One region of the Halobacillus sp. HZG1 genome, then DNA from elsewhere that is predicted to be linked to it. Evidence: riboswitches for the same ligand, from Rfam matches in the RefSeq annotation. Region 1 holds a riboswitch; each other region holds the start of a gene.
What was found. Region 1 has a riboswitch for thiamine pyrophosphate ahead of thiT (energy-coupled thiamine transporter ThiT). Riboswitches for the same ligand answer to the same signal wherever they lie in the genome.
Positions count from the first base shown of each region.

Region 2: it holds a riboswitch for thiamine pyrophosphate, as region 1 does, so the genes downstream of both, tenA (thiaminase II) here and thiT (energy-coupled thiamine transporter ThiT) in region 1, are expected to answer to the same signal.
Region 3: it holds a riboswitch for thiamine pyrophosphate, as region 1 does, so the genes downstream of both, VKA52_RS14235 (YkoF family thiamine/hydroxymethylpyrimidine-binding protein) here and thiT (energy-coupled thiamine transporter ThiT) in region 1, are expected to answer to the same signal.

Region 1 covers NZ_JAYLVQ010000042.1:9,992-19,791, reverse strand. Annotated here, with positions in the region: gene yfkAB (radical SAM/CxCxxxxC motif protein YfkAB) at 1-211, opposite strand, end outside; gene VKA52_RS06235 (SDR family oxidoreductase) at 406-1,311, shown strand; gene VKA52_RS06230 (alpha/beta hydrolase) at 1,265-2,005, shown strand; TPP riboswitch at 2,087-2,186, shown strand; gene thiT (energy-coupled thiamine transporter ThiT) at 2,275-2,841, shown strand; gene VKA52_RS06220 (hypothetical protein) at 2,885-3,163, opposite strand; gene VKA52_RS06215 (phospholipase D family protein) at 3,346-4,794, shown strand; gene VKA52_RS06210 (general stress protein) at 4,843-5,190, opposite strand; gene VKA52_RS06205 (DUF1028 domain-containing protein) at 5,472-6,332, shown strand; gene VKA52_RS06200 (flavodoxin family protein) at 6,420-7,052, shown strand; gene VKA52_RS06195 (L-lactate permease) at 7,238-8,821, shown strand; gene VKA52_RS06190 (FadR/GntR family transcriptional regulator) at 8,902-9,606, shown strand; gene VKA52_RS06185 ((Fe-S)-binding protein) at 9,685-9,800, shown strand, end outside.
Region 2 covers NZ_JAYLVQ010000031.1:7,594-17,393, forward strand. Annotated here, with positions in the region: gene ku (non-homologous end joining protein Ku) at 1-577, shown strand, start outside; gene VKA52_RS04225 (hypothetical protein) at 652-831, shown strand; gene VKA52_RS04230 (Fic/DOC family protein) at 824-1,432, shown strand; gene VKA52_RS04235 (threonine/serine dehydratase) at 1,752-2,717, shown strand; gene VKA52_RS04240 (PucR family transcriptional regulator) at 2,735-4,405, shown strand; gene VKA52_RS04245 (DUF3221 domain-containing protein) at 4,428-4,961, opposite strand; TPP riboswitch at 5,074-5,183, shown strand; gene thiW (energy coupling factor transporter S component ThiW) at 5,277-5,765, shown strand; TPP riboswitch at 5,771-5,876, shown strand; gene tenA (thiaminase II) at 5,919-6,605, shown strand; gene thiD (bifunctional hydroxymethylpyrimidine kinase/phosphomethylpyrimidine kinase) at 6,602-7,414, shown strand; gene thiM (hydroxyethylthiazole kinase) at 7,405-8,163, shown strand; gene thiE (thiamine phosphate synthase) at 8,160-8,774, shown strand; gene VKA52_RS04275 (threonine synthase) at 8,815-9,800, opposite strand, start outside.
Region 3 covers NZ_JAYLVQ010000070.1:212,318-222,117, forward strand. Annotated here, with positions in the region: gene VKA52_RS14200 (isochorismatase family protein) at 1-446, opposite strand, end outside; gene VKA52_RS14205 (CaiB/BaiF CoA transferase family protein) at 458-1,663, opposite strand; gene VKA52_RS14210 (GntR family transcriptional regulator) at 1,856-2,497, shown strand; gene VKA52_RS14215 (hydroxymethylglutaryl-CoA lyase) at 2,514-3,389, shown strand; gene VKA52_RS14220 (RDD family protein) at 3,446-3,871, opposite strand; gene VKA52_RS14225 (DUF420 domain-containing protein) at 4,145-4,666, shown strand; gene VKA52_RS14230 (hypothetical protein) at 4,851-5,081, shown strand; TPP riboswitch at 5,199-5,301, shown strand; gene VKA52_RS14235 (YkoF family thiamine/hydroxymethylpyrimidine-binding protein) at 5,393-5,995, shown strand; gene VKA52_RS14240 (ECF transporter S component) at 5,992-6,570, shown strand; gene VKA52_RS14245 (ABC transporter ATP-binding protein) at 6,567-8,189, shown strand; gene VKA52_RS14250 (energy-coupling factor transporter transmembrane component T family protein) at 8,176-8,955, shown strand; gene VKA52_RS14255 (hypothetical protein) at 8,999-9,535, opposite strand; gene VKA52_RS14260 (MDR family MFS transporter) at 9,649-9,800, opposite strand, start outside.

The sequences.
Region 1 (9,800 bases):
GTTTCCGGAGCAAGTCCATCGGCAAAGCTTCCGGATCCTTCGCACCTAACGTATATCCGACCGCGCAGTGCTCACAACGCATGTTGCAAAGAGTTGTGGTCGTAAATTCAATGTTCGATAAGGTCATTTTTCCGTGTTCTTCCACGTCCATATACGCTTCCCATGGATCGTAAGAAGGGGTAAGCGCCTGAAGCTTCATGTTCGTACTCATAAATTATGAAACTTCCTTTCTATTTAAATTTATTTCGGTCGATAACCTTTACCATTCTATCATTAATATGCCTAAAACCATACAATATGTATCGGAATTGTTACGGGATCACCTGTGCATGTTTTATGGAAAGAGGAGAATAAGGGTGTGACATCGAATGATATGGGGTAACGACTAGCACAAGGGGGAGTCAGATCATGAAACAAACCGTACTCATTACAGGAGCATCCAGTGGATTCGGTTTCCATACAGCTGTGAAATGTGCAGAAAAAGGTTTTCGTGTCATTGCCACGATGAGAAATATAGAAAAAGCCGTAGCGTACGAAACATTGGACGAGGAGGTCCGTGACCGCATTGAAGTGTGGTCATTGGATGTGACGGATGAACAATCGATCGCGCGATTTTCAGAAAAAGTGAATACGCTGGATCGCTTGGACGTGCTTGTGAATAACGCCGGTTATGCGGTAGGTGGATTTCTTGAACAGGTGCCGCTTGAAACGTACCGGAAACAATTTGATACCAATGTTTTTGGTGTGATTGCCGTTACGAAAGCAGTTCTTCCCCTGATGCGTGCCCAGGGTAGTGGGAAGATTTTGAATGTCAGCAGTGTGAGCGGGTTGATCGGCTTTCCAGGCTTATCCGCTTATGTCTCATCCAAACACGCCTTGGAAGGCTTATCTGAAAGTCTCCGTTTCGAAGTGAAACCATTCGGAATTGATGTCGCTCTGATTGAGCCTGGCTCTTATCAGACCAATATTTGGTCGTCCGGTCTTGTTATGCCGGAAGCCGCCCAGGACCCTGAGTCTCCTTATGCCGAATACATAAAAGGGTTGTGGAATGCGTTGAACAGTGAATCCCATGGCAATCCTCAGGATGTATCAGATTTGATGACGGGATTGATGGAAAAAGAAACCCTGGTGAAACTCCGCTATCCCATCGGTGCCGGTGTGAGAGCGAATGTGTGGTTCAAGCGCTTGCTTCCTTGGAAGTGGTTGGAGAATACCGTGTTACAAAAAATACTTGGAAAAGAGAAAGCCAAAGGAGTGGGATTGAATGGAAAACGTGATGCATGGAGCAGAGGAGATGCGCTTCGAGGGTAATGAAGTCGGTATCCTCATCTCTCATGGGTTTACAGGAACGACACAAAGTATGCAGCCTTTAGCTGAAGCCTATGCCAGAGCTGGTTACACCGTTTATTGTCCGAGATTAAAGGGTCATGGAACAAGTCCTGAGGATATGGAATCCACCTCACATATGGACTGGGTGCAATCAGTGGAAGAAGCTTATTCCTGGTTAAAAGACAGGTGTTCCAAAATATTTGTCGTCGGTTTATCGATGGGTGGGACGCTTGCGTTGTATATGGCGAGTCAGTATCGGGACATTGAGGGAGTCATTCCAATCAATGCGGCCATCGATATCCCGGCACTGGAAAGCAGCCAGGGTTCGGATGAACGCTTTTTAGATGCGATCGGTTCCGATATCAAAGATCCAGAGACGGTCGAACTTGCGTATGACCGCACGCCAGTGAAATCGATCGGAGAGCTGGTTGAATTGATGGGCATGGTCAAGGATAGACTGGATGAAATCCACTGCCCGATCATGATTTTCGTATCGGATGAGGATCACGTTGTACCTCCGCATAACTCGGAAGTCATTTTCGAATCGGTGTTTTCTGAACACAAGGAGATTATCCATCTGGAGAATAGTTATCATGTAGCGACCCTTGATCATGACAAGGATATGATCATTGAGCGTACCTTGGAATTTTTCCAAATGTACACGAATACGAAGTGATTGCCCGGGAAATACAAAAGGTTTTGTAATCTAGTAAAAAGTTTATTATAATAGAGACAAAACAAGAAAAGTAAACGGTATAAAGCCTTCAAGGGGAGCCTCCGGCTGAGAGTGAACATTTCGTTCTGACCCTTCGAACCTGTCAGTTAGCACTGGCGTAGGGATGGCGGCTTTTTTGATGGTGCAATGCAGAATTGGGACTCCTCCATCAGGAAGCTTCCCTATTTGGCGTTGCTTTTTTTGTGTCTTTTTTTAGGAGGAATGTTGAAATGAGAAATCGTCGCGTTTTATTTCTCGTAGAAGTTGCGATTTTTTCAGCACTCGCATTATTGTTGGATATCATCCCGTTTTTATCATTTAAACTGTGGGCGCAGGGAGGTTCGGTTTCCTTTGCCATGGTCCCTGTATTCATTATGGCTTTCCGCTGGGGCTTGAAAGGGGGCGTCACCACCGGTCTTCTGTTAGGAATCTATCAAATTATGACCGGCGCCTATATTATGACACTACTTCAGGCGTTCCTCGACTATATCGTCGCCTTTGCAGTAATCGGAGCGGCCGGGTTGGTAGCGAAACCGCTCTGGAAGGCGATCCAATCGAAAGAGTCCCGTCGATTGATCGGATGGATTGTTGTCGGCTGCCTGATTGGAAGCGTGCTCCGCTTTTTCGGACACTTTTTTGCAGGAATCGTCTTTTACGGCGAATTCGCCCCTGAGGGACAGCCTGTCTGGTTGTATTCCCTCATCTATAATGGTGGGTACATGCTCCCGGCGTTTATCTTAAGCAGTATCGTCGTCAGTCTCCTATTTGTAAAACGGCCAAAACTATTAAGCCATTAAATTAAATCCCCCGTCCGATGTTCTGACATCGGACGGGGGATTTTTAATAGCTCTTCCTTCTATGAATGTCCACAAACGCCGCCTTTTCTTGATGACTCAGTTTCGAGATGTCTCCAGGGTTCGTTGCCTGGTTAAGCGCTAGGGGTGGCATGAAAGCAAATCGCTTTCCTGTGGGGAGCGCCGAGCTTCCTCTCACTACGTCCTGCGGAATCTCGTCTATCTCCTTCTCCCACGGGAGTCTCGCAGCTTCCCAACCACCGCATTTCATATAAGGGGAGAAACGAACCCCTATACCGAGATGGAGTGTCCACCACTCTTCCATCTAGAGTGGGTATCAAGCTTTCACTTTCTGAATGCCCAGTGGGCAGAATTAATATTATACTCTTCCACGACCCTGCCATATCGTTCAATATATTATGTTTTTATTTTTTTTCTTCTATTAAGGTTTGAGACAGGGCATTATAGTGAAAATAGAATAAGCACTCTAGTTGAGGAGGCTACATAATGGACCGTTTGAAGCGGATTGGAAAAAGTAAATGGTTTTGGATCATTGTCGCTATTATCGCTGTTTTAAGTGTTACCATTGCTTATCATACTTCATGGAAAGCTCTTCCTGAGGGGATCTCTTATGAAGGAGAGAAGCATCAGATGGAAAATATCGAGTTTTTCCGTGATTTAACATATGAAGACGAAGCAGGGAAGACGGTGCATGATCTTCAGGTTTTTGAAGAGATCAACCGGACGATAGGGGAGGCGGAAGACTTTATTGTGGCCGATATGTTTCTATTCAATGGCTACACAAATGGAAAAAACGAGTTTCCTGACATCTCCAGCAACCTGGTTGACGCCATATTAAAACGAAAAGAGGAAGTCCCTGATTTGAAGGTGGTTTTCATAACCGATCAGATCAACACCGTGTATGGATCGTATGAGTCTGAGACGATCAAGCGCCTGGAAGATGGCGGTGTGGATGTTGTTTTGACCAACTTGAATAAATTGAGAGACTCGAATCCTTTATACTCCAGCGTCTGGCGGCTGTTGTTTTCCTGGATGGGCACCGGAGAAAACGGCTGGATCAGTAATCCGATGGCCAAAGAAGCTCCGGATGTGACCTTGAGGTCCTACATGAAACTGCTGAACATCAAGGCGAATCACAGGAAAGTCCTGGTCACGGAGAAATCTGCGATTGTCTCGACTGCCAATCCTCATGATGCGAGTGGATATCATGAAAACGTGGCGTTCAAGATGACGGGGCCGATCATCAAAGATATATTAGAAGCGGAAGAAGCGGTCGTCAACTATTCAGGAGAAGCTGATTTTCCTGACTATGAAGATCGCACTTGGGAAGAGCAGGAAGGTCCTCTGACGACCCAATTTGTGACGGAAGGGAAAATTTACAGATCCATTCTTGATGAATTGTCGGCTGCTGGTGAAGGGGACACCGTATGGCTCGGAATGTACTATTTGGCTGATAAAAAAATTACGAGCTCGCTTGATGATGCAGCCAACCGTGGGGCTACGGTAAACATTGTGATGGACCCTAACAAAAAAGCATTTGGTCACGAGAAGACGGGCATTCCTAATTTACCGGTTGCTGCTGAATTAAAACGCCTGGGGAACGAAAACATCCATCTGCGATGGTATGATGTCAATATCGAGCAATATCATACGAAGATGCTGTATATTGACCATCCTGAAGAAGATGTCATCATCGCTGGATCGGCGAACTACACACGCCGTAACCTCTCAAACTTAAACTTGGAAGCCGATGTTGTCATCAAAGGAAATGGGGAAGAACAGGTGTTTACGGAAGTGAATGACTACTTCACTCGGATTTGGAACAATGAAGAGGGACACTACACGGCGGACTACAAAGAGTATCAGGATAACTTGACTTTCATTCGCTATGCCACCTATTATCTGCAAAAATGGACCTGGTTCACAACCTATTGATATAAGAAAGGAGCGCACGGAATGTGCGCTCCTTTTGTATTCTTCTTATTATAATAAGGTTTCTGCTTTTGAAGGGTTCGTAACAATCAGGAGAACTTTCCCTTCATCCAAATCTTCTTCGTATTCTTCTGCTTCCTGTTCAGAAAATCCGATCTCCTGCAGTTTTGTCCGTAGTTCATCGCCCTGTTTACTGAAGAGATTGCTAATCACGTTTTTGATGTCCTGCTCGGAAAGGCCGATGGTATTGGCATTGACGTTCTTGGCGATACGATCTGTGCGGTCGTCATCGTGCGACAGGATGTAAATATCTTTGTTGTCGATGCCTTCATCTTTTAAACGCTTCACATCTTCCATCAGTCTTTCGTCATTTGTGTATTCTCTTACCGTTGGTTTCATATTGGATCGCTCCTTTTTTTATAGCTGCTACGGTATGGAATGTACCCGCATGGGAGTGGGATAAACTTCTGAATGGGTTATGGTTGTTTAGCCGAACGGAGAAGGATATCAATCAAGACGTAAAAATATCAACGAATAAATGGATATATCAATTAAATTTTTAATATATCAATTAAAATCAAGAGATATCAATTAATCTTCTCAGCACTCAACCGCAGACCGAAATATTGCAGGATTTTGTCCAACCATCTCGAATTACATAAAAGAGTGGAGGGGAAAAAATGAAATCAAAAATTATTGCTACGTTTTCTATTTGTGCGCACGACCCTGAAACAGGTGAGTGGGGCGTGGCTGTACAGTCTAAATTTTTAGGCGTCGGGTCGATTGTCCCCTGGGCGAAAGCCGGTGTAGGGGCGATTGCAACCCAGGCCTTCGGCAACCCGCAGTATGGACCGGACGGGCTGGAGCTGCTTGAACAAGGGCTCTCAGCTGAAGAAGTGATCGAGCGCCTTATTTCCGACGATCCTCAAAAGGAAGACCGCCAAGTCGGAATCGTGGATGCGAAAGGAAACGGGGCTACATTTACAGGAAAAGAGTGCTACGAGTGGGCGGGTGGTAAAGTTGGCAGACACTACGCCGCTCAAGGGAACATCCTTGTAAATGAAGAAACGGTGACAGATATGGGGGAAGCTTTTGAACAGGCGGAAGGGTCTCTTGCCGATCGTTTGATGATTGCGATCAAAGCCGCTCAGCTTGCGGGGGGAGACAGCCGTGGCAAGCAATCGGCAGCTATCCTCGTCGTCAAAGATAAAGCAGGTTATGGAGAACTCAGTGACGTCGCCGTCGATCTCCGTGTGGATGACCACCCGGAACCGATTGAAGAACTGGACCGCATTTATCAGCTTCACCAGCTCTATTTCGGAGCATCGAAGCCTGAGGAAGTGGTGGAAGTGGAAGGGGACGTGAAAAAAGAGGTCGAACATCATTTGCAGCGTCTCGATTACCTACCCAAAGAGAATGTGACTCCGGATGGTTTTTACGAAGCGCTGACGACTTACTTGCATACGGAGAACTTTGAGAGCCGTGAGCAAAAGCGCGGGAAAATCGACTTGAAAGTTCTGGATTACATGAAAAATCAATAATAGAGATAAGCCGTACATCCCAGATGTGCGGCTTTTTGATTGAAAGATTTTATGAAGGGGAAAGAGGCAGGATAGGAGGTTGATGACATGACACAATTGAAAGCGATCGTTCTGAATGCATCTTTGAAGAAAACGAAGGCAGAGGAACCTTCCCATACCGAAGGCCTGAGCCGTGAAGTTCTCGATATCCTTGAAAAAGAAGGGGTCGAAACAGAAATTGTCCGTCTGGCGGATTATCATATTCCTTATGGCATCAGTGGAGATCTTGGTGGCGGAGACATGTGGCCGCAAATCTTTGAAAAAGTGAAAGAAGCCGACATCGTTCTGTTCGGAACGCCCCTGTGGCTTGGAGAGAAAAGCAGCCTAGCTACGGTAGCGATGGAGCGCTTATACGGCAGCAGTGGGGAAACGAACGAAAAAGGACAGTCGATCTTTTACAATAAAGTCGGTGGTGTCATCATTACCGGAAACGAAGATGGTGCCAAACATGCTGCATCTTCTGTACTTTACGGAATGTCACACATCGGGTTTACCGTTCCGCCGAACGTCGATGCGTACTGGGTGGGCGAAGCGGGACCAGGTCCTTCCTATTTAGAGGGCGATGGTCAAAACAATGAATTTACTAAAAAGCATGTGGAAATGCTCGCTTATAACACGCTCCATTTTGCACGCATGTTAAGAGAACATCCGATTCCGGCTGAAGGAAACAAGGCGGAGTAAACGCTCCTCAACAAAGGAAAAGATCAGGGCTTCCAAAGGCCTGGTCTTTTTTTATGAAATCTATAAAAGCGATTGCAAAAACGACCTTCCAGGTATAAAATATAATTAAAGCAGGTCATCTGATGACCTTACTTTTATACATGTTATGAAAGCGTTGACAAATTGTGTGTTGGGGGAGGATTCTTATGATTTTGCTTGTGGCTTTAAGTGCGATACTTGCTCCTTTTATTTTCCTGGTCCTTTTACGGATGCCGGCGAAGAAAGGCATGTTGTACAGCGCATTGATTGTCATTGGTCTTGCTTACTTCGTCTGGGGTGTAGGGGAAAGGGTGATCGCCGCCTCAATCATGGAGGGGGCGCATAAGACTTTAACGATCCTGTTTATTTTATTCGGAGCGATTGTGCTGTTAAACACGTTAAGAAACACCGGTGCGGTAGACCGCATCAATCAAGGATTCCGGAGCATCTCCAAGGATATGAGGGTACAGATCGTCATTGTGGCCTTCCTGTTTGGTGCCTTGATTGAAGGGGCTGCAGGGTTCGGGACACCGGCGGCAGTGACTGGGCCGTTGATGGTGGCTTTAGGATTTTCACCGCTTGCTGCTGCATCCATTGCGTTGATAGCGGATAGTTCAGCCGTCTCTTATGGAGCAGTGGGCACACCGATTCAGGTCGGGTTGAGTAATATTCCAGGTGCTGATCTTTCTTTTTACAAAGAAATCGGGGTGCAGGTCGCTTTTTTTGATCTGTTTGCAGGAAGTTTCATTCCACTGATTCTTGTGATCATTCTTACCGTCTTCTTTGGGAAGCAGCGGAAGCTCACAGATATCAAGGTGATGATTCCCTGGACACTTTTGATTGGTTTTACCTATACCTTGTCCGCTTATCTTTATGCCAATCTGTTCGGTCACGAGTTCGTGGCGATCTTAGCTTCTTTGACCGGCCTGCTTGTGGCTACGCTGACGGCGAAGAAAGGTTTTCTACTTCCTGAAGAACCTTGGCAGGAAGCGCTTCAAGAGGAAAAAGAAGCCGATAAACCTGTTTCCATGAGTTTGTGGGCAGCCTGGGCTCCTTATGTGATCATTGTCCTGCTCCTCCTTGTCACGAGAATCGTTCCAGCGGTCAAAACTTTCACTTTGACCTGGGTTGATCTTTCCTGGGCGGATATTTTAGGTGTGGAAGGCATTACGTCTTCCTGGCAGGTGCTTTATTCCCCGGGATCCGTTTTAGTCTTTGCTGCGATTATGGCTGTTGTTGTTCAGAGAAAGTCTTTGGACCGGTTTACGAAGGCGGCGAAAGAATCTGTGCTCTCCATGAAAGATGCGGCTATAGCTTTAGTCGCGACACTTGCGCTTGTCCAGGTGTTTACGAATTCAGGAATGAACGCACAGGACCTTGTGAGCATGCCTCAATACATCGCTCAGACTCTTGCTGCAGGGTTTGGTTCCATGTGGGTCATGGTTGCGCCTTTTCTAGGGCAGCTCGGAGCGTTCATTACCGGAAGCGCCACGGTTTCCACCCTGACCTTTTCACCTGTTCAGTACAGCATTGCACAGGAAACAGCCCTGGCTAAAGATACGGTGTTGTCTTTGCAGGTCCTTGGGTCAGCGGCCGGCAATATGATTTGTGTGCACAATGTCGTAGCTGCGGGTGCGGTCGTAGGACTTGCAGGAAAAGAAGGGGATATCATAAGAAAAACGATTGGCCCTGCCTTGTTGTATGGTCTGCTTGTCGGGACCGCTGCTGTTGTTTATCTCTTCTTTGCATAAAAATCGCTTTCTCTTTTAAAGGGTATGGTTTTGGATTAGAATAGATGGAAGAGAAGAGCGAAACTTTGGAGGAAAACAGCGTGAATTATAAACCGATCCGTACGAAAAAAATATACGAACAAGTCGCCGATTCGCTATTGGATTCATTGAAAAAAGGGGAATTGAAGCCGGGGGACAAACTGGACAGTGTCGAGAGTCTTGCGGGCAGCTTCAGCGTTGGAAGATCGGCGATCCGTGAGGCGTTGAGCGCACTGAGAGCGATGGGTATTCTTGAAATGAGGCAGGGAGAAGGAACGTATGTAAAAGCTTTCGATCCTTCCCGTTTTTCATTGCCTGTTTCCGTCGCCTTTTTGATGAAAAAAGACGACATGAAAGATTTGATGGAAGTAAGGCATATCCTCGAGGTCGGTGCCGCTGGGGCAGCTGCACGGACGAGAAGTGAAGAGGATCTCCGCGCGATGGAGAGAGCCTTGGCCGATATGGAAGAAGCGAAAGGAAACGGGGAGCTTGGCGAAAAGGCAGATCTCGAATTTCATATTGCTCTTGTCCAGGCGACACAAAATCAGATTTTGATCAATTTGATGAACAGCGTGTCAGAAATTATGATGCAGGCCATGAGGGAAACCCGCAAACTTTTGCATACGCCGGAAGGAACGAATCGTCTGCTGAAGCAGCATAAACAAATTCTGGAGGCCGTCAAAGCTCAGGATGAAGCCCTGGCTCAAGAAGCGATGGTCCGTCACTTGCAAAGTGTGGAAGAACATTTAGCTGAATATTTATCATAAAAAGGATTCTGTTGTCAGTATCCTTTCTCAAAAATTAGGTCATCTGATGACCTTATGTTTAAAAGGGAGGACATAACCTTGAAAGTATCATTATTTATTACTTGTCTGTGCGACACGTTCACCCCGGACGTCGGGAAAGACACCGTCCAACTTCTTGAACGCTTCGGCTGTGAGGTGGATTTTCCAGAGAATCA
Region 2 (9,800 bases), on a different contig from region 1:
AGATAAAGCGGTCGAAATCATTGATTTTGTTAAATTGGAAGAAATCGATCCGATTTATTTTGAGCGGAGTTATTTTATTTCTCCAAGCGAGGGAGGATCAAAAGCATACAGCCTCCTTCGTCAGGCACTTGGTGATACGGAGAAGATTGGAATTGCTAAAATCATCATCCGCTCCAAGGAACAACTGGCGATTGTCCGTGTGTATGAGAATACGCTTGTCATGGAAACCATTCATTATCCTGATGAGGTCAGGTCTGTCCAGGATGTGCCGAATGTTCCTGAAGAAACAGAGTTGAGTAAAAAAGAGTTGAGTACGGCGGTGACATTGATCGATCAGTTGACGGAAGAATTCGACCCTGAAAAATATAAAGATGAATACCGAACGGCGCTGATGGAATTGATTGAAGCGAAGAAAAACAATGAAGAGGTCACAACGGCCAAAGACAAGCCGAAGCCGGATAACGTAACGAATTTAATGGATGCATTGGAAAAATCGTTGGAGAAAACAAAAGGGTCCAAGAAGAAGAAACCAACGAAGAAAAAGACGACCACATCCGGTAAGAAAAAGACGTCCTGACAGGGTTTTACCGTCTATAAAACCTCCTTCTGTAGTATAATGTAGAGGATAGGATTAAAGTTCGGAGGGATATGATGACCGTACGTTCTGAGGAAGAAGTGGAATTACTTATGCGTCCGGCCCTGGCTTCTCTTGCTGTCGAGGGAGACCGCTTGAGCAAGAATCAGAAACTGCTTGTGAAAAAGTGCCTGACAGGGGAGATCTCTCACGAGGAATTCGTAACCAGGGCGTTGGAACTGGCTCGTCATGCCTAACACTAGGTATGGGAATGAAAAGTCGAAGTATTGTTATCCTGGGTCAAATGTATTAATCAACCATTTTGACATTAAGGACGAGAAACAACTGGCAGCCTTGGAGTCGATGTTTACGGCGCAAAGGCTTGCTGAGCTTCAATCAACCCCGATTACTGGGGAATTCGACTTGCGCCACTTACAGAAGATCCATGCGCGCCTATTTTCAGATCTTTATCCTTTTGCTGGAGAAATTCGAACAGAGAATATTACAAAGGACGGATTTTCTTTTGCTCAAGCCAGGTTCATACTCGATGCGGCAGAGCCTATATTTCAACAGATGATGAGAGAAGATTGGAAAAGTATGAACAGGGTTTTGATTGTAGAGAAATTGGTCTATTACATGTCAGAAATTAATGTGCTCCATCCTTTTAGAGAAGGAAACGGGAGAAGTTTACGAGAGTTTATTCGATGCGTAGCTTTGGAAGCAGGATATCGTTTGGATTGGTCCGTAGTACCACCAGAAGCCATCTTTAAAGCGAGTGTCCAATCTGTCAAAGATGTAAGCGCTCTTGCTCAGGTTATCAGTCAATCCTTAACCAACTACCAGAAACCTTCAGCCTGAAACGAGGCTGAAGGTTTTTTTATGAAGAAAAGGAGTCCACTTGAATAAAAAAAGTACAGCCGGGCTAAAAGTTGGATCTACGATTCGAATAGGAAGTGGTCTTTGAGGGATCGGGGATAGTGGCTTACCCATCTGACTTGTTTAATCTTTTATTGAGGACGCCGCGCGCCAAAGAACGGCGGCCTTTTACCAAAAGAATACGGCTTTGAACCCAACTAGTATTTTATCTCTTTAAATATAAGAGGTTGTTCCACTATAATAAAAATAACTGAAAATTCAAAACTTAGATTCATCTAAATTCTAGAAGGAGGACGTTATGATGACCAGCCTTTCCTTCAGAGAGGTATGGGAAGCGAAGAGTCGCATAGCTTCGTTTGTCCAATCCACTCCTATCCTTTATTCAGAGCCTCTTTCTGAGCGTACCGGCGCACGTGTTCACTTGAAACTTGAACATACCCATCCTACGGGGTCATTCAAGCTCAGAGGAGCAGCTAACAAAATTCTATCTCTTCCCGAGGAGGACTTAAAGAAAGGGGTAACTACCTTTTCAACTGGTAATCATGGGATCTCTGTTGCCTATATAGCAGCACAATTAGGGATTCCTTGTACAGTTTGTATTTCGAATCGTGTTCCGGAGGCTAAGGTTAATCGGTTGAAAAAGCTGCAAGCTGGGGTTGAAATCGTGGGGAAAAGTCAAGATGACGCAGAAGCAAGGTGTACGGAGTTGGAAAGAGACGAAGGGATGACCGTGATCAAGCCTTTTGACGATCGGGAAATTATCGCCGGCCAGGGCACGATTGCGCTTGAGATTATGGAACAGTGTCCGGATGTCGATGAGGTCATCATTCCCTTGTCTGGAGGAGGACTGCTGTCCGGGATTGCTTTTGTTATGAAATCTATTGAACCTTCCATACTCGTAACGGGTGTGACGATGCAGAAGGGGGCGGTCATGCAGGAAAGCCTCGCCAAGGGGAAACCTGTCATCCTCGAGGAGTCTTATACCCTGGCTGACAGCCTGCTTGGAGGAATCGGGACAGAGAATCGTTACACTTTTCCCATGACGAAAGCTTTTATGGATAAAGGAGTGCTTGTGGAAGAGGCGCATATTGAAGAAGGGCTGATCTTCACTCTCGAACACCATAAGATGGTTGTGGAAGGAGCAGCGGCCACAGGGATTGGCCACTTGCTTCATTGTAATGATCTACAAGGTAAAAATGTTGTTGTCGTCATGACAGGAAACAATATCGATCATCAAGCGGTTACAGATCTTTTGGCTAAATCGTAAGTGGGGGAGGAGTGGAGATGGGGGTTGCCGTGGAGGAAGTCTTAAAACTTTCCGTTCTCGAAAAAGCGAAAGTGCAGACAGAGATGTATCATCGCCAGGTAGACTGGATCTCCGTAATTGAAACACCTGTGGAGAACTTTGTAAGAAACAATGAATTTGTGTTAAGTACAGGGGTTGGGTGCGGAGAAGATGTGCTGGCACTAGAAGAATATGTGAGAGATGTCATCCGTTCGGAAGCATCTGTGCTGGCGTTTGCCACAGGACGGCATCTTTATAAAATCCCGGACCGGGTGTTAAAACTTGCGGAGAAACATGAGTTGATTGTAATGGAAATTCCATGGGAGGTCCGTTTCGGAGATATTTTACAGGACGTTTTACGATTGATTAATGAGGAGAGCCGCCAGGAGCAGCAAAGGACGGAAGAAATTCGCCAAGAGTTGATCAACTGTGTTCTGAACGGAAAAGGGCTGCAGGAGATCACATCCATCATCTATCAGAACACAGGTATTCCAACCGCGATCAGTGACCACAACAAACAAATCCGGGCGAATCAGTATTTTGATCGATATTTCATCGATGTCTTGAATGGACACGAACTGTCGCAGGAAGGCATCCTGGTAGAAACCGAAATGGACAGTGAGCACCCACTCCGCCATTACATTGAAACCTATGAAATCGGTGAACAGAAATGCTACCAGCTTACCATTTTATCGAACTATAAAAAACAAGGATATATTCTCTTTAAGCCGAAGGAAGAAAAGGAGTTAACCTGGGTGAACCTTCATATCCTTGAGCATGCGCTTACCGCATGTGCCTTATATTTCGTAAAAGAGAATGCCATTGAAATGACTGAAATCAGGCTTAAGGACAACTTCCTGCTGGATTTAGCTAAGCGGGAGAGGGAGATGGACAGAGCTCTTTTATCAAAAGCACAGCTGCTTGGTTATGACCTGGAGAAGCCTTATATTTGTCTCGTCGGCCACATCCGGTTCGTTCAGCCGGAGGAGGAGCGCACCTCTTTAACGATGCCTCAGGTCAAGTCGTCATCAATCAACAGTCGGAATTATTACATTCAGAAGGAAGTCACACATGCGGGTGATGCCCTGCATAGGAGGACGATGACCACTTTTGATGAAGGGGAGGTCATCGTTTATTTGGAAACAGACCGGCCGGACTACGGAGAAACCGCGAATCAGTTTCTTGACCTGATTGAGCGGAGACTTCATGAGTTGTTGAAGGGGATTACGATCAGCTGGGGGATCTCCTGCCATAAAGGGGGGTATCAGGTTTTTCATAAAAGCTATGAAGAGGCGGAAACCGCACTGAAAATCGGTCAGCAGCATGAAGAAGGGGAGCGGACGTTTTTCAGTGACACGAGAATGAACCGCCTGCTTATGGCGCTGTCCCACGAAGAAGAAATTGGAGCCATTGTGTCGGATACACTGGAGAAGCTGATTGATTATGATCAGAAGCGGCAGACAGAACTGATTCATACGTTTATGGTCTACAATAAATACAACAGCAATGTCAGCCAGACGGCCCGTGCGCTGAATTTGCACCGCCAATCTTTGCTGCACAGATTGAGAAACATTGAACATTTGACCGGGCTGTCACTTCTCAATGCTGATGACCTCTTTTTGCTAGAGCTCAGCGTAAGGTTATGGCTTTTGAAAAAAGTCGATGCATAGAGCGCTACCTCGCGGTAGCGCTCTATTTTTTATCTTTGACGGTCGTTTTCCATTCGCCCTGATTGGTCCCGCGTCGATCCAGCTCGACGGTCCACTGGTCGGATTCCTTGTCAAAAGAAAGCAGAGAAACAATCAGCACATCGGACTTTTCCGGTTCTTTTTCAGATAATGCAGTAGAAAGAGCTTCAGAAGCTTTTAAGTCTGCTCCCTCTACTTCACTCATTTCAAGCTCCTGGACTTTTTCAGCGGTGGCTTGTTCAGGGTACGATTCAGCGATATCCCCGTCTACCCAGACCTCGACCTGTTTGCCGACCCATAAACCTTTAGGAGCTCCAGACACCCACATGGCCCTTCCTTCCTCCCCTGACCCATCATCCATCGGTGTGACAACAAGGATACTGTCCTCATCCTGATCCATGACAAACCCGCTTATGTCCGGGTCGGGTACTTCTGCTTCCACTTCCTTCTGGTCTACTTCCTCCGTTTCTGACAGCCCACATCCACTAAGGCATAAAGAGAAAACCATGAACATACCAAGCATCCATCTCATTTTCATCATTCACACACTCCTTATCTACTTAATGATGACGTTTGAACGGGAGCAAAAGTTTCACATGACAGAAACATCCAATTTTGTTATGATGAAAATCACCAAGCGAATAAGTTTATGAAACTACTAGGGGAGCCTGAATAGGCTGAGAGGAAAGCGAGCGAGCTTTCTGACTCTTACAAACCTGATCTGGTTAATACCAGCGGAGGGAAGTAGTCTGACGATACGTGTATCGGCTTACTGCATACCAGGCCAGGTCCTCTAAGGATCTGGCTTTTTTATTTGCCTCCATTCTACTCCCGTTCAGAAAGGTGGTGAAATATGAAAAACACAAAGTTACTCACAACGATGGCTGTGCTTGTGGCAATCGGGACGCTCGGGGCGCAATTCCTTTGGTTCCCTGCCGGTATTGCAAAAGCTTATCCTGTCCAGCATGCGGTTAATGTGATTGCGGCGGTGGTGCTTGGCCCCGTGCCGGCGGTCATGATTGCTTTTGTTATCGGGCTTTTACGTTTCTTATTAGGGCTCGGCACCTTTCTTGCTTTCCCAGGTGGGATGTTTGGTGCATTATTGGCAGGGCTTTTTTATCGGATGTTTGAAAGAAAAAGTTCTGCGGTGATTGGTGAAGTGCTCGGCACTGGAGTCATCGGAGCTTTGGCATCTGTCCCGATCGCACACGTCTTAATGGGAAGTTCAGCTGGTGTTTTTGCGTTTGTTCCTTCTTTTGTCGTAAGTAGTCTCTCGGGGGCTTTCATTGCTGCCTTCATTTTATCACGAGTGAAAGTTGAAAACATGATCTTACAACCATAATACACGGAAACTGCTAGGGGCGCGAGTATTCGCTGAGATAAGGAAACATTCCTTGGTCCCTCAATACCTGATCCGGGTCATGCCGGCGGAGGGAAGTAGTAAGAATCCCCTTCTGTCCTCTAGTAGCTTCCAAGAATAATAGGAGGCTCTATCATGTCTTTTTCCAAACAATTAAGAAATGAAAATCAGGATATTTATCAAGAAATCTTCACTCATCCCTTTGTCCAGGGGATCGGGAAAGGAGAGGTCCCGAAAGAAGCGTTGATTCATTATATCAAGGCTGATTATGAATATCTGAATGCTTTTATGCATGTGTATGGAATCGCTATTTCCAAGTCCCCTCGTAGAGAAGACATTCAACTGTTTAATAAGCAAATCGATTTTGTGTTGAACAGCGAGATCCATCCTCATAACAATTTTTGTGAACAGATTGGCGTTTCCTATGAAGAGCTTCAAGGGTATCCGCTGCCGCCGACTGCTGATCACTATATAAAGCATATGCTATTTCATGCCCATAATGGGGGGATCGGTGAAATATTAGCGGCCTTGCTTCCATGCCCGTGGACCTATTATGAAATCGGGGTCGAGCTTAAGAACCACTACCAGCCAGGGGTTGACCATCCTTTTCTCCCTTGGATCGATTTTTATGCCGATGCAGAGGTGAACAGTCTGACGGCGGTGTTATGTGAGCGGCTTGATCAGTATGCTGTACAAGCGTCTGAACCAGAAAAACAGCGGATGAGAGAAGCTTTTCGTAAAAGTTGTCAGCTGGAATATGCTTTTTGGGATATGGCTTACACACAAGAACAATGGCCTTGTGAAAAGGAGGTTGTGAGATGAGACAAGTATCATGTGCGCTGACAATTGCAGGGACTGATCCGAGTGGTGGCGCGGGTATACAGGCAGACTTGAAGACGTTCCAGGAATTGAAGAGTTACGGGATGAGTGTTGTAACTTCAGTCGTTTCCCAAAACACGACAGGTGTGAAGGATGTACATCACCTCCCGGAAAATTTCATTAAGAGTCAGCTGGAAGCTATTTCTGTGGATATGCCTGTTCATGCACTGAAAACTGGGATGATTGCCAATAAGGGGATGATGAGAGTCATCAGTGAATGGTTGGATGAAGTGGCTGCTCCTTACATCATGGACCCTGTCATGGTTGCCCAGAGCGGGGACCCCTTGATTGAAAAAGAAGATCAACGGTATTTAAAAGAATACCTTGTGCCCAGGACATCACTCGTCACTCCGAACATCCCTGAAGCTGAAGTCCTTGTCGGAGGAATAATTAAAACAGAAGCAGATATGAAAGAAGCAGCCGAGATGATTGTGAAAGATTTAGGTGCAGGAGCGTCTCTTGTCAAAGGGGGCCATCTACATGGAAGAGCGGTTGATTTTCTATATGATGGTGGACGTGTCTATGAATTTGAATCTGAACGGATTGATTCTCCGAATACGCATGGCACAGGGTGCACGTATTCAGCAGCCATTACGGCTTACCTGAGCCAGGGACACGCTTTGCCAAAAGCCGTCAAAGAAGCCAAATACTTCGTAACAGAAGCGATTCGCCACTCCTTCGACTTAGGAAAAGGAAGCGGACCGACCAATCATTTTGCTTTACGTGAGGAGGTTTTCAACAAATGGCTGTAAGTGTTATCGAAAGAGTAAGAACACAACGCCCACTGATTCATCACATCACGAATTCAGTGGTAATGAATTTTACAGCGAACGGTCTTTTAGCTTTTGGAGGGTCGCCGATCATGGCCAATGCCACACAGGAAGTGGCGGATGTTACCCGATTGTCTCAAGGACTGTTATTGAATATAGGAACGCTTCATGAAGAACAGGTGAAAGCGATGATCCTTGCTGGTAAAGCTGCAAATGAAATCGGCATTCCTATCGTCTTCGATCCTGTCGGCGCTCCTGCTACTCGGTATCGTTCAGATGCATGTCAGAGGATCTTGCAGGAGGTGAATCCGACAGTTATTAAAGGGAATGCCGGAGAACTTGCCCATCTCATCGGTCTAAATGTGGAAACGCAAGGCGTAGACTCCACAGGAGCAGCTGATTCCGAAGCCATCGTCCGCTTAGTAGCGGAGAAATATCAGACTGGAGCCGTCTGTACAGGAGAAGAGGATGTCGGATGTATGGATGGGGATGTTTTTGTTAATGAAACAGGACACCCTCTCCTTGCTCAAATTACGGGTTCCGGCTGTTTGCTTGGTTCTTTGCTTACAGCAAGCTTAGCGGTAGAAGGCAATCCTAAAGAAAAGGTGCTGGCAACATTAAGCCATTATGGAAGGGCGGCGGAACAAGCAGCAGGGCAACCTGATGTCAAAGGACCAGGGACATTCATACCGCGGTTTGTCGATGCTTTAGCAAAGGGTGAAGAGACATGAAAGCTTCTACCCTTCGAAAATACTTCGTCATGGGCAGCCAAAACTGTGCCAAAGATCCTTTGAGTATTTTGGAAGAAGCGATTGGAGCTGGAATCACGTGCTTTCAATATAGAGAAAAAGGAGAAGGCGCTCTAACTGGAGAGGCGATGTACAGTCTCGGTCATAAGCTGCGCCAACGTTGTGCTGAAGCGGGTATTTTATTTATCGTCAACGATGACATCGAACTTTTTGATGTGCTTCAAGCTGATGGAATACACGTGGGGCAGAGTGATCGAAGTGTGAAAGAAATTCGTTCAAAATATCCTAATACAATCATAGGGTTATCGGTATCCGATCGGACAGAATTAGAAGAGAGTCCTGTCCATCTTGTCGACTATTTAGGTGTAGGTCCGATGTTCAGGACAATGACGAAGAAAGACGCTAGCCCTGTAGCAGGGCCTGAATGGGTGAAGATCGTCAAAAAAGCGTTTCCTGACATGCCCGTAGTCGGGATCGGAGGCATTCATCCAGAAAATGCTAGGGAAGTAATGGAAGCGGGAGCGGACGGGGTCGCCGTCATATCAGCCATTACACAAGCAGCTGACATTTCCTCTGCCGTAAAATCCTTATAAAATAGAAAGGAACTCATGCGTGTCATGAGTTCCTTTTTTGTTATCTGATGGTTTTCGTGATTCCTAAACTTTCTCCTGGTTGAAGAACCGGAATTTCGATCTGAACCGTATCCGGATATTTAATGCCAGCACCCGTATTAAGTACGACCACTTCATCCTCTGCGGCAATCCAATTTTCTGCTCTTAACTTTCTGGCAGCAGCAAATGCTGCAGCTCCTTCTGGGCAGACGAAGGCCCCTTCTTTTTGAGCGATTCTTTTCTGTTCCTCTAATAGTTCAGTGTCGCTGACGGCTACCGCACACCCTTCTGTATCATAAAGGGCGTCGAGGACAAGGAAATCTCCAATTGCTTTTGGGACATTGATGCCGAATGCAATCGTTTCAGAATCATCCCAGAAGGATGATTCTTTTTGACCTTGCTGCCATGCTTCCACAATCGGCGCACAGCCTTCGGATTGGACAGCTACCAGTCTCGGCATCCGGTCTTCGGTAATCCACCCAAGCTCCTGCAATTCTCTCAGTGCTTTATGAATGCCGATCAATCCGACGCCCCCACCTGTAGGATAGAGGATAACATCTGGAACGTTCCATCCTAATTGTTCGGCAATTTCAAGCCCCATCGTTTTCTTTCCTTCAATTCTGTATGGTTCCTTTAGTGTGGACACATCATAGAGCCCTGATTTTTCTACAGCTTCCGCCACGATTTTACCTGCATCGCTGATGAGGCCGTCGACGAGAAAAAGGTTGGCGCCGGATAAGGCACATTCGTTCCTGGTAATTTTCGGTGCGTCGACGGGCATGACGATGGTTGATTCCATCGATGCTCTTGAAGCGTATAAAGACCAGGCGGCACCGGCATTGCCATTGGTCGGCATGGCAAGTTCCTTCACTCCCAGTTCTTTCGCTTTTGATACGCCGACCGCAGCTCCTCTTGCTTTGAACGATCCAGTAGGGGTAATCCCTTCATCTTTCATATGAAGTTTACGGATATTCATATCGGCCTGAAGAGTAGGGAGGGGGATCAACG
Region 3 (9,800 bases), on a different contig from region 1:
GCCCTGATACACCCTGATGTCGTACATCCGGTGATGATCAGCGTATCGACATTTTTGTAGGCGAGTATGGAATGTAAACTTGTCCCGAAGAAAGAACTGGCAAACTTCTTTTCGATCAGCGGTTCTTCATTCTCTCTCCGTTCCAAACGATCATCCAAATCCACCCATCCACTATCCCGTAACAGGCACTTCAAAGCAGGAACCTTCTCAATGAAATGACCTCCATCGAGATAATGGGGCTCGTACACAACGGTTGTGAACAGGATAGGCAGCTGGCGGGACCTGGCTAGATCAAGCAACCGTTTGGTATGAGAAACTTCTTCGTCTAAATTGGATCCAAGGTCGCAGGATTCATCCGTAAATCCATTGATGAAATCAACGACCAGAACAGCCGGTTTTATACCAAAATGAATACTTTCACCAAACCCCTGGAAAGTATCAGACATAAGATCCTCCTTTAAATAATATGGTTTCCTTTCAACTCTTCCATTTGCTCACTTGTCATGCCTAAGATGTCTTTAAACACTTTCTCATTATCCATCCCCATCTTCACAGCCCCTGGTTTATGTATTTTCCCCGGGGTACGGCTTAATTTCGGAACGACTCCAGGCATTGGAAATTCTCCAAGCTCAGGATGCTCCACAGGTACAATCATCTCCCTCTCCTTATAATGAGGATCCTCGACAATGTCTTTGGCACTATAAATCATTCCTGAAGGGACTCCATGCTCTTCGAGTAAGGCAAGACTTTCTTCCGCTGGCAACGATTTGGTCCATTCTTCAATACGTAGATCCAGTTCCTTCATATGTTTAGCTCTTGCATCGTGCGTCGAATATTTATCATTCTTTGCCAATTCAGGTTCACCCATCGCTTCACACAACCTCATGAATACACCATCGGAATTGGCTCCGATCACAATATACGTCTCATCTTTCGTCAGATATATGTTCGAAGGAGCAACTCCCGGCAGTATATTTCCCATACGTTCACGAACATACCCCGTAAGCAGATAATCCGGAATCGTACTCTCCATCACAGAAAATACCGCTTCATAGATGGCAGTATCCACCACCTGACCCTCGCCTGACCTTTCGCGTTCGTGCAATGCCGTCAAGCATCCGATTGTAGCAAAAAGTGCAGCCAGCGTATCCCCGATACTGATGCCGATTCTAGAAGGTGGACGATCCGGGAATCCAGTCACATGGCGCAAGCCCCCCATCGCTTCTGCGACACTTCCGAACCCGGCACGTTTGTTATATGGCCCCGTTTGACCAAATCCGGAAGTACGGACCATGATGATTCTCGGATTGACCTCCGAAAGCCTCTCATAGGAGAGGCCCCACTTTTCCATCGTACCCGGCCGGAAATTCTCTATGATAATATCCGACTCCTTCACTAAATCTTTCAGGACACGTTGTCCCGCTTCCTCTCTAAGATTCAGAGTAATAGACTTTTTATTGCGCGATTGAATCGGCCACCATAAGCCTACGCCATCTTTCTTTTTGCCCCAATTTCTCATAGGGTCGGACTTTCCAGGCGGTTCTACTTTAATGACTTCAGCCCCGAAATCAGCTAACAACCTCCCTGAAAATGGTCCGGCAAGAAGCGTCCCTAATTCTAGTACGCGTACCCCCTGCAACGGCAGGTGTTCGGAATTGTCCACGTTAACAACCTCCATTTCCATTAATTTGAATTCATCGTAGCACTTTGTATACAATAAATCAACTTAAAATTCAGAAAAATCAAATATTATGTATAAATAGCCGGTATTTTGCACTTTATTCAGAAAAATACAGCAATTTAGTTGCTGTTGAAATTCCCTTTGTATACAATAGCACCAAGGAGGGATAGAATTATGGAAGCTTATGAACGCATAAAAAAGTCCATTATTGAAGGTGCCTACGCACCAGGCACCCGTTTAACGGAAGAAAACCTTGCAAAAGAATTACAAATCAGCCGCACACCGATACGAGAAGCCATAAAGCGCCTCGAAACAGAGAGGCTGATCTCTCCTTTAAAAAGAGGTGTCATAGTCAGTGAGTTCAATACGGAAGATATCAGACAGATTTATAATTTGAGGGCACTGCTGGAGGGTTATGCAGCCGCCGAAGCTGCTGTGAATCGAAGCGATGAGGATATCGAAGCTATGGAAAGGTGCAATGAACAGTTTAAGGATTTGCTTGAAAACCCCACCTATGAGAGAACAGAAAGATTGAATGAAATCATGGAGTTGAACAACCAATTCCACAGTGCTGTTTACAACGCCTCTCATAATGAACATTTGAGGTTTCACATCTCTAGTGTGACCGTACTCCCATTAGTTTTCCGGTCCTTTTATTGGTATAACGAATATCAGTTAAAAAAATCTCTTGAGTTGCACCAAACCATATCGGTCGCTATACAAGCAAATGAACCGGACCGTGCCAAAACTGCTATGCAGGAACACATATATCAAGGAAGAGACCACGTGTTGAAGAACATAGATCATGAATCCTGAATGAGGAGGAAAAGTTATGATTCATATATGTGAAGTCGGCCCGAGGGATGGTTTGCAGAATGAAAAGAAGTGGGTACCTACTGAAAAAAAGGTGGAGCTGATTGAACGACTTGTACAGTCCGGATTGAAACAAGTGGAAGCCGTTTCTTTTGTGAACCCAAAAGTCGTTCCTCAAATGAGTGATGCAGAGCAAGTCATGGAACAGGTTCCACGAGATTCAAACGTCCAGTATTCAGGCTTAGTATTAAGTAGATCCGGTCTGGAAAGAGCTCTACGCACAAATATCGACGTCATCCATACTGTTTTAGCGACGAGCGACACTTTCAACCTCAAAAATGCCAAACGAACAGTAGAAGAATCCAAAGATGCCCTGGTCGAAGTTACGAAGGAAGCTCAAGAAGAAGGAAAACCTGTGACAGGAGTTCTCGGCACTGTCTTCGGCTGTCCATTTGAAGGGGACGTACCCATAAATAGAGTCTTAAAAATTTCCGAAGACTTCATACAAGCAGGTTGTACTGAAATGGTATTGGCAGACACCACAGGGCAGGCTAATCCGCTTCAAGTGAAAAAAGTCGTCCACTCCTTCCAAGAGGCTTTCAAAGGTGAAGTACCTCTCAGACTTCATTTTCATAATACAAGAGGGTTAGGACTAGCGAATGTTTTAGCCGCATACCAGGAAGGTGTCACTTCTTTCGACTCTTCCATCGGAGGACTCGGAGGGTGCCCTTTTGCACCTAAGGCCGTAGGGAATGTGTGTACCGAAGATATGGTTCATATGTTCCATCAAATGGGCGTAGAAACAACCGCTTCTCTGGATCCACTCGTTGAAACCACCCACTGGCTTGAAGGATTGATGGAGAAAAAGCTTCCGGGTATGGTTTCAAAACTATAAATTATGCCTAACTACGTCAGAATCCCTTTATATAAAGCAGCAGAGGCCTGAGCCTCTTACTCCGGCGGAGGCTCTTTCCATTTGATCGTCGTAAAAGAGATGATCTCACTCCACCCTCTCCCTTTCGGATCCATCAAACCGGTGACAAAGGAAATCCAATACCACATTCCCTGGGTAAGAATGACCGGACCGAACCCGAGGATCACACGTATGAGAATCTGCATGAAGTTCGGCGGCTTTCCTGCATTCGTTTCAATGGTGAGATGCGTCAACAGCATGCCGAGTGTCCTTCCTTTCGCAAGCAGCGGAATGACGAGGAGAAGCGAGACATGGATGATGATGAACGCTTTCCAAAAGACGGGGTTCGGATCAAAACCGCGCCCAGTGTCCTGGGTTGCTGTGTATAGGATGGCGAGGAAGCCGGATACGATGAATTCGAGGCCTGTGCCTATGAATCTGAGGAACAAGTTTCTTTCGGACATCGAAGTCCCTCCTTTCTGTGTAGTATCCTATGGGTTTTCGTCGTCATCGGTTTGCCCATTCACCCAGAACGAAGAAAAAGAGATGGAGCTTTTGCCCCATCTCTTTATTCATGACATGCCTTTTTTCATGTTTCGAAGGCCTGCGTGCGTCCTGTTTTCAATTAAAACGTGTTCCCTCGACAAATTGTGCGTTTTCTGTCATAGCATTCTCCTCTCTCTTTCTTTATACTTGACTAGGATTCTATATAAAGAGATTGAGAAAGGATCGATACCATGAAAAAATTCAATTACGTCCCATGGGTCGTGGGGCTTTCCATCGCCATCAACCTCATCGTTGTGGCTTTATTGTTCTTACCAAAAGTCGACGGGGATCTCGGGTTCAATATCAAACTTCTTCCCCTCTTGAATGCGGTCTTGAATTCCTTTACGTTCGTGTTCCTGGTTGCTGCCTTGTTCATGATCATCAGGAAAAACGTGAAGTGGCACAAGCGCTTCATTTTCGCTGCCTTCACATCTACGGCTCTTTTCCTCATTTCGTACCTGACGTACCATTCGATGGCGGAGTCGACGTCGTTCGGCGGTGAAGGAATCGTTGCCGGCATCTATTATTTCATTTTGATCACCCATATCGTACTGGCAGCTCTCATCGTGCCGCTTGCGCTACTCACTTTGTTCCGCGGACTTGCGATGAAGGTCGATAAGCACCGGAAAATCGCGCGTTGGACGATGCCGTTATGGCTGTACGTCAGTCTCACCGGAGTCATCGTCTACTTGATGATCTCCCCTTATTATTGATGCACGACAAGAAGCGATGCAGGTCCTGTTTTTTTGTCGAAACTCTTTGCTTCCTTCCTGCACCTTGTTATAGTAGAATAATAGTTAGAGCGATGTCGCGTTAAGTAATTTCTAAGGTTTATGTTTCGAATATTGCTATTCAGGGAAAATGTAAGGTTCAAGGTCAGATAATAAGGAGACTACTATGGATCTACTCCAATTTATGAAAAATGAAGGTTACACTTCGGCCAAGTTCTCCTCGATGACTGGTGAAGACGTGCAATTGGTTTTGAATGATGTGGCTTCAACAGAGGACCTGTATCAAATGATGGAAGTGATACCCACTTCTCTCACGTATTACCCTTATGAACGCGTACCCTATATCGATTGTGTCATAGATCAGAATGTAATGAAGTTACGCTTGTCGAAAGCATAAGGAATGGACCGGATCCGCCGTTTGGCGGTCCGGTCCATTTGTTTTTCAGGAAAAAGGTGGTTTACAAATCTATGACTCTCCGCTACGATGGAAGCAACGTACAAGAATTGCATACGCGTGTTGCACTGGGGGAGCTGCTTGAGGCGGCTGAGAGGAGACATTCCGACCCTTGGAACCCGAACTAGATAATACTAGCGTGGGGAAGTGCAGTCGTCATTCACAAGGACCTGACTGGTTCTTCCTTTATGATTGGTAGACTGCATTCCCGTGGGATGCAGTTTTTTTGTGCTTAAAAAAGGAGGAATTTAGAAATGGAAAACAACTGTGGAACTTCAAGAATTGCGGGGTGCTCTTTTTCTGTGCACCCGATGGCCGACAACTTCGTGGATTATATCAAGGGCAGTCTGAATGAAGTGGACAGCTCGAAAGTGTGGATGAAGACGGATGACGTCACGACGACGGTGCGCGGCCGGATGGAGCATGTCTTTGATGTCACCGAAGCGATTCTGTTACATATCGCGAAAACAGGCGTCCATGTCGCTTTTCAAGGAACCTTTTCCATCGGCTGTCCGGGAGATTCATCCGGGGATGCCCACATGGATGAATCAGAAGAACGATTGAACAAGTCTCACTCCAGAGAAATTGAACAACGCATTGCGGCGAAGTTCTCGTTGTATCCCATGGGTGGCGGGGACTATATGGACACTATCTACAGTCAAATCGAAGCGATGAAAGAAAAAGGCGTTGAAGTCACGCCTGCCCACTACTCCACCCGTCTCGACGGAGATACGCGTGACATTTTCAAAGGACTTGAGGATGTGTTCAGAGAGACAGAAGCAAGCGGCTCTTCGCATACGGTCATGACCGTGACGGTCTCTGCCAACAGCCCTTCCCATAAGGATGATACAGCATGAACAGCTGGAAACTGAAAGAAATCGTCGTCATGTCCGTCCTTTCTGTCGTCTTTGCGGTCGTGTATCTGGCCTTCCTTCCGGTCGGGAAAATCCTCGTCGGCTTTTTCGGACCGATCGGCTATGACCTCATCTTCGGCATCTGGTTCATCGTGTCGATCATTGCGGCTTACATCATCCGCAAACCCGGCGCCGCGTTTTTATCCGAAACGATTGCGGCGGCGGTCGAAGTGCTGCTAGGGAATGCAGTTGGTCCGATGCTGCTCGTTTCAGGGATGATCCAGGGGCTCGGCGCAGAATCCGCCTTCGCTATGACGAGGTACAAGCGTTATGACCTGTTCACCCTCATGCTTGCCGGTGTGATGGCGGCGGTGTTCAGCTTCGTCTGGGGTTACTTCCTTTCCGGCTACGCAGCCCTCAGTACAGGGTACGTCGTCGCCATGTTCATCGCCCGCATCATCAGTGGTGCGATCATCTCAGGTGTCGCAGGTAAAGCGCTCAGTGACGCTTTAGCGAAGACAGGTGTCCTCTCAAGCTTCGCTCTCGGGAAAGAACAGCGAAGGAAGCAGGCGGCATGAGTCAGGAAGTGATACGCGTTGAGGACCTTACCCTCCGTTATGAGGAGAGACAGAAGCCTGTGCTGTCGCGTCTGACTTTTTCCATCGAGGAAGGAGAAAACATGCTGATCCTTGGTCCGAGCGGGTCGGGGAAAAGTTCCCTCACCCACTGTTTGAACGGGCTCTATCCTCGGGAATTAGATGGTGCCATGAACGGAGAAGTTCTCGTGCAAGGTCAGCGGACCGACTCCTATCCTGCCGGTGAAATGGCGCAGAACGTCGGCGTCGTTTTCCAGGATCCCGAGACGCAGTTCTGCATGATTACCGTTGAGGATGAAGTGGCCTTTGGTCTTGAAAACTTGAATACACCTCATGCGTCGATGGTGGAAAAAGTGGACCAAGCACTGCGTCAGGTCGGGATGGAAGCCTACAAAACAGCGGACATCTCCTCCCTCTCCGGTGGCCAGAAGCAGAAAGTCGCCCTTGCCTGCATCCTCGCCATGGAACCGGAAGTATTGATTCTCGATGAACCGACGGCGAATCTGGATCCAGTGGCGCGGAAGGAATTCATCCAGCTTTTGAAAATATTGAAAGAGGAGCTTTCTTTCACTCTGCTTGTCATCGAGCATAAGCTTGAAGGCTGGCTCGATTTGTTGGAACGGGTCCTTATTATTAATGAAAAAGGAGAACTTGCCTACGATGGTCCGCTGCACGATCATTTGAAAACGTACGCTCGGGACATTCATGAGATGGGCATCCAGCTTCCTTATGCCACAAGGACAGCGCTGGAACAGGGGTGGACACCGCCCTATCCGCTTCACATCGGAGACATGCCACCCGTCGCTCTCCCAGAAAACCGTCCTGTCCTATCTGCTGGGAAGGCATTGTTGGAAGCAGAGGCTGTGCATTGGAAGTCGATTTTGCGGAACATCAACGTCACTTTTCATGAGGGAGAATGGGTGGCCATCGTCGGAGAGAACGGGAGCGGAAAATCTTCTTTTTCCAGAATACTTGCGGGTATCCAGCCTCCGAGCAAAGGGACCGTGTCTCTGCACGGCCGCGCCCTAAAGAAATGGAAAGAAAGTGAGATGCGAAAAGAAGTCGGGTATGTCTTTCAGAACCCGGAGCACCAGTTCATTACGGACACGGTCTATGATGAAGTCGCCTTCAGTCTCCAGCATGCCGGGATGAAGGAAGCCGAATGGACAAGGATTGTCGAGGAAACACTGAAGTTCTGCCGGCTGGACGGACTGGAGAATCAGCATCCCTTCCTTCTCAGCCAGGGACAGAAGCGGCGTTTGAGTGTCGCGACGATGATCGTCGAGAATCAGAACATGCTTTTCCTCGATGAACCGACGTTCGGACAGGATGAAAAGTCGACCTCAGATTTGATGTCCCTTTTGAAAGAAAAACACGAAAACGGGACGACGATCGTGATGATCACGCATGACATGGAGCTCGTGGACAAATACGCGACGAGAGTGCTTGTCATGAACGAAGGCGAAATCAGCTACGATGGTCAGCCGAAGGAACTCTGGGCTCGCCCGGATTTGGACGACCATCACTTAGAGCTGCCTCCAAGAGAACAATGGAAGCGTGCCGTTTTGAAGCGAGAGGAGCCTGCGTATGTTTCTTCATGACGTAAACCCGACAGTCAAAGCGTTGACGATAATTGGAGCCGTCTTCCTCCTTGCCTTCGTGTTCGATCCGGTCACCCCACTGCTTTACATCGTGTGGACGGTGATTGTCACCTTCGTGTTCGGGACGTTCAAGAAACGATACTACGTCTATTATTTCATTCCGTTCACGCTGTTCGCCTTCGGGATGTTCTGGACGACGGTGGTCTTCTCGGATACCAGCAACGTGGCTGCTGATTCGGTTTCCTTCTTAGGGATGGAGTTTCCGACGGAAGACATCTGGACGGCGGCTGCCCTCGGCCTGAGGGTGCTTGCGTTCGCCACCCTGTCGCTGCTGTTTTTGTTCACGACGAACATGGTCCATTTTATTTTAAGCTTGATCCAGCAGTTGAAGCTGCCACCGAAAATCGCTTACGGCGTGCTTGCCGGGTATCGCTTTTTGCCGATGTTGAAGACGGAATTCCAACAGATTCGCGCGGCGCACCGCATCCGCGGCGTCAACCGGCCGGATTCTTGGAAGGAAAAACTTCTTCAGTACCAGCGGTTCGCGATTCCGCTTCTCGCTGGCGCCATACGGAAAGCGGAACGCACGGCGATCGCAATGGAATCGAAAGGGTTCACCGGTACGAAGGCCCGCACGTTTTACCGGCCCATGAAAGTACAGCGAAAGGATTGGCTTTTTCCTGTGATGATGTTCGGGATGCTTGGTATAACGATTGCCTTCTCCGTCTATTTCGGATACTTTTCCTGGTATGATGGACAGCTATAACATCAAACCGCCCCCGCTTTTGAAAAACGGGGGCGGCTATTTACTACTCTAAGGCAGTACGAAGATCTTCAAAGTTGCTATATTGGATACTTGTTAATTTGTCCTCTTCATTCGTTTGTGCATGTCCTTCAACGTTAACCGTTTTACTTTCATTGCTTTCGTTATCCATATAAGACACTTCCACAGTGAACGTATAATAATCTTCTTCTTCTTCCATCTCTATATCCTCAACACTCAACGTATAATTTGGGTGTGCGAGGCTCTGAGCCATTAATGCCCTATTCGTATTTACCAGATAATTTTCAAAGAAACGTTCAGTCATATAGGGTTTGAAATTTTCCTCACGATAATCACCAAGCTCTTTGGCATACTCTTCCACATCGCCTTCAGGACCCTCGATTAACTTTTCCTGTTCCTCATCAGGACCGGTAAAACTATGCTCTAGAACTGTCCGGATGTTTTCTTCGCTTCCATTCTCTTCGGCATGGGTCTCTGCGTCTTCCGAATTGGTGCAGCCTACAGATAATAGTAGAATCCCTGCCAGGAATAATGGCTTCAAATATTTTTTGATGGTTTCCATAAATGACCCCTCCGTTTTTTCTTCTTACTTATTCCATACGGAAGAGCAGCGCCTTTTGTTTCAAAATATTAGAAATTCATTTTACTCGACGGTAGGGATCAGTCCTGCTATCCTTATGAACCACTCGCCTCAAGGACGATTTCTTCCGGTGATTTCCTCCGACGGATCGCCATTTTGGAAAAGTGGATGCCCGCGAACACGAGCCCGACGTATAATACCGCCATTCCGTAACCACCGATGACATTCCCGATGATGATTCCCAAGG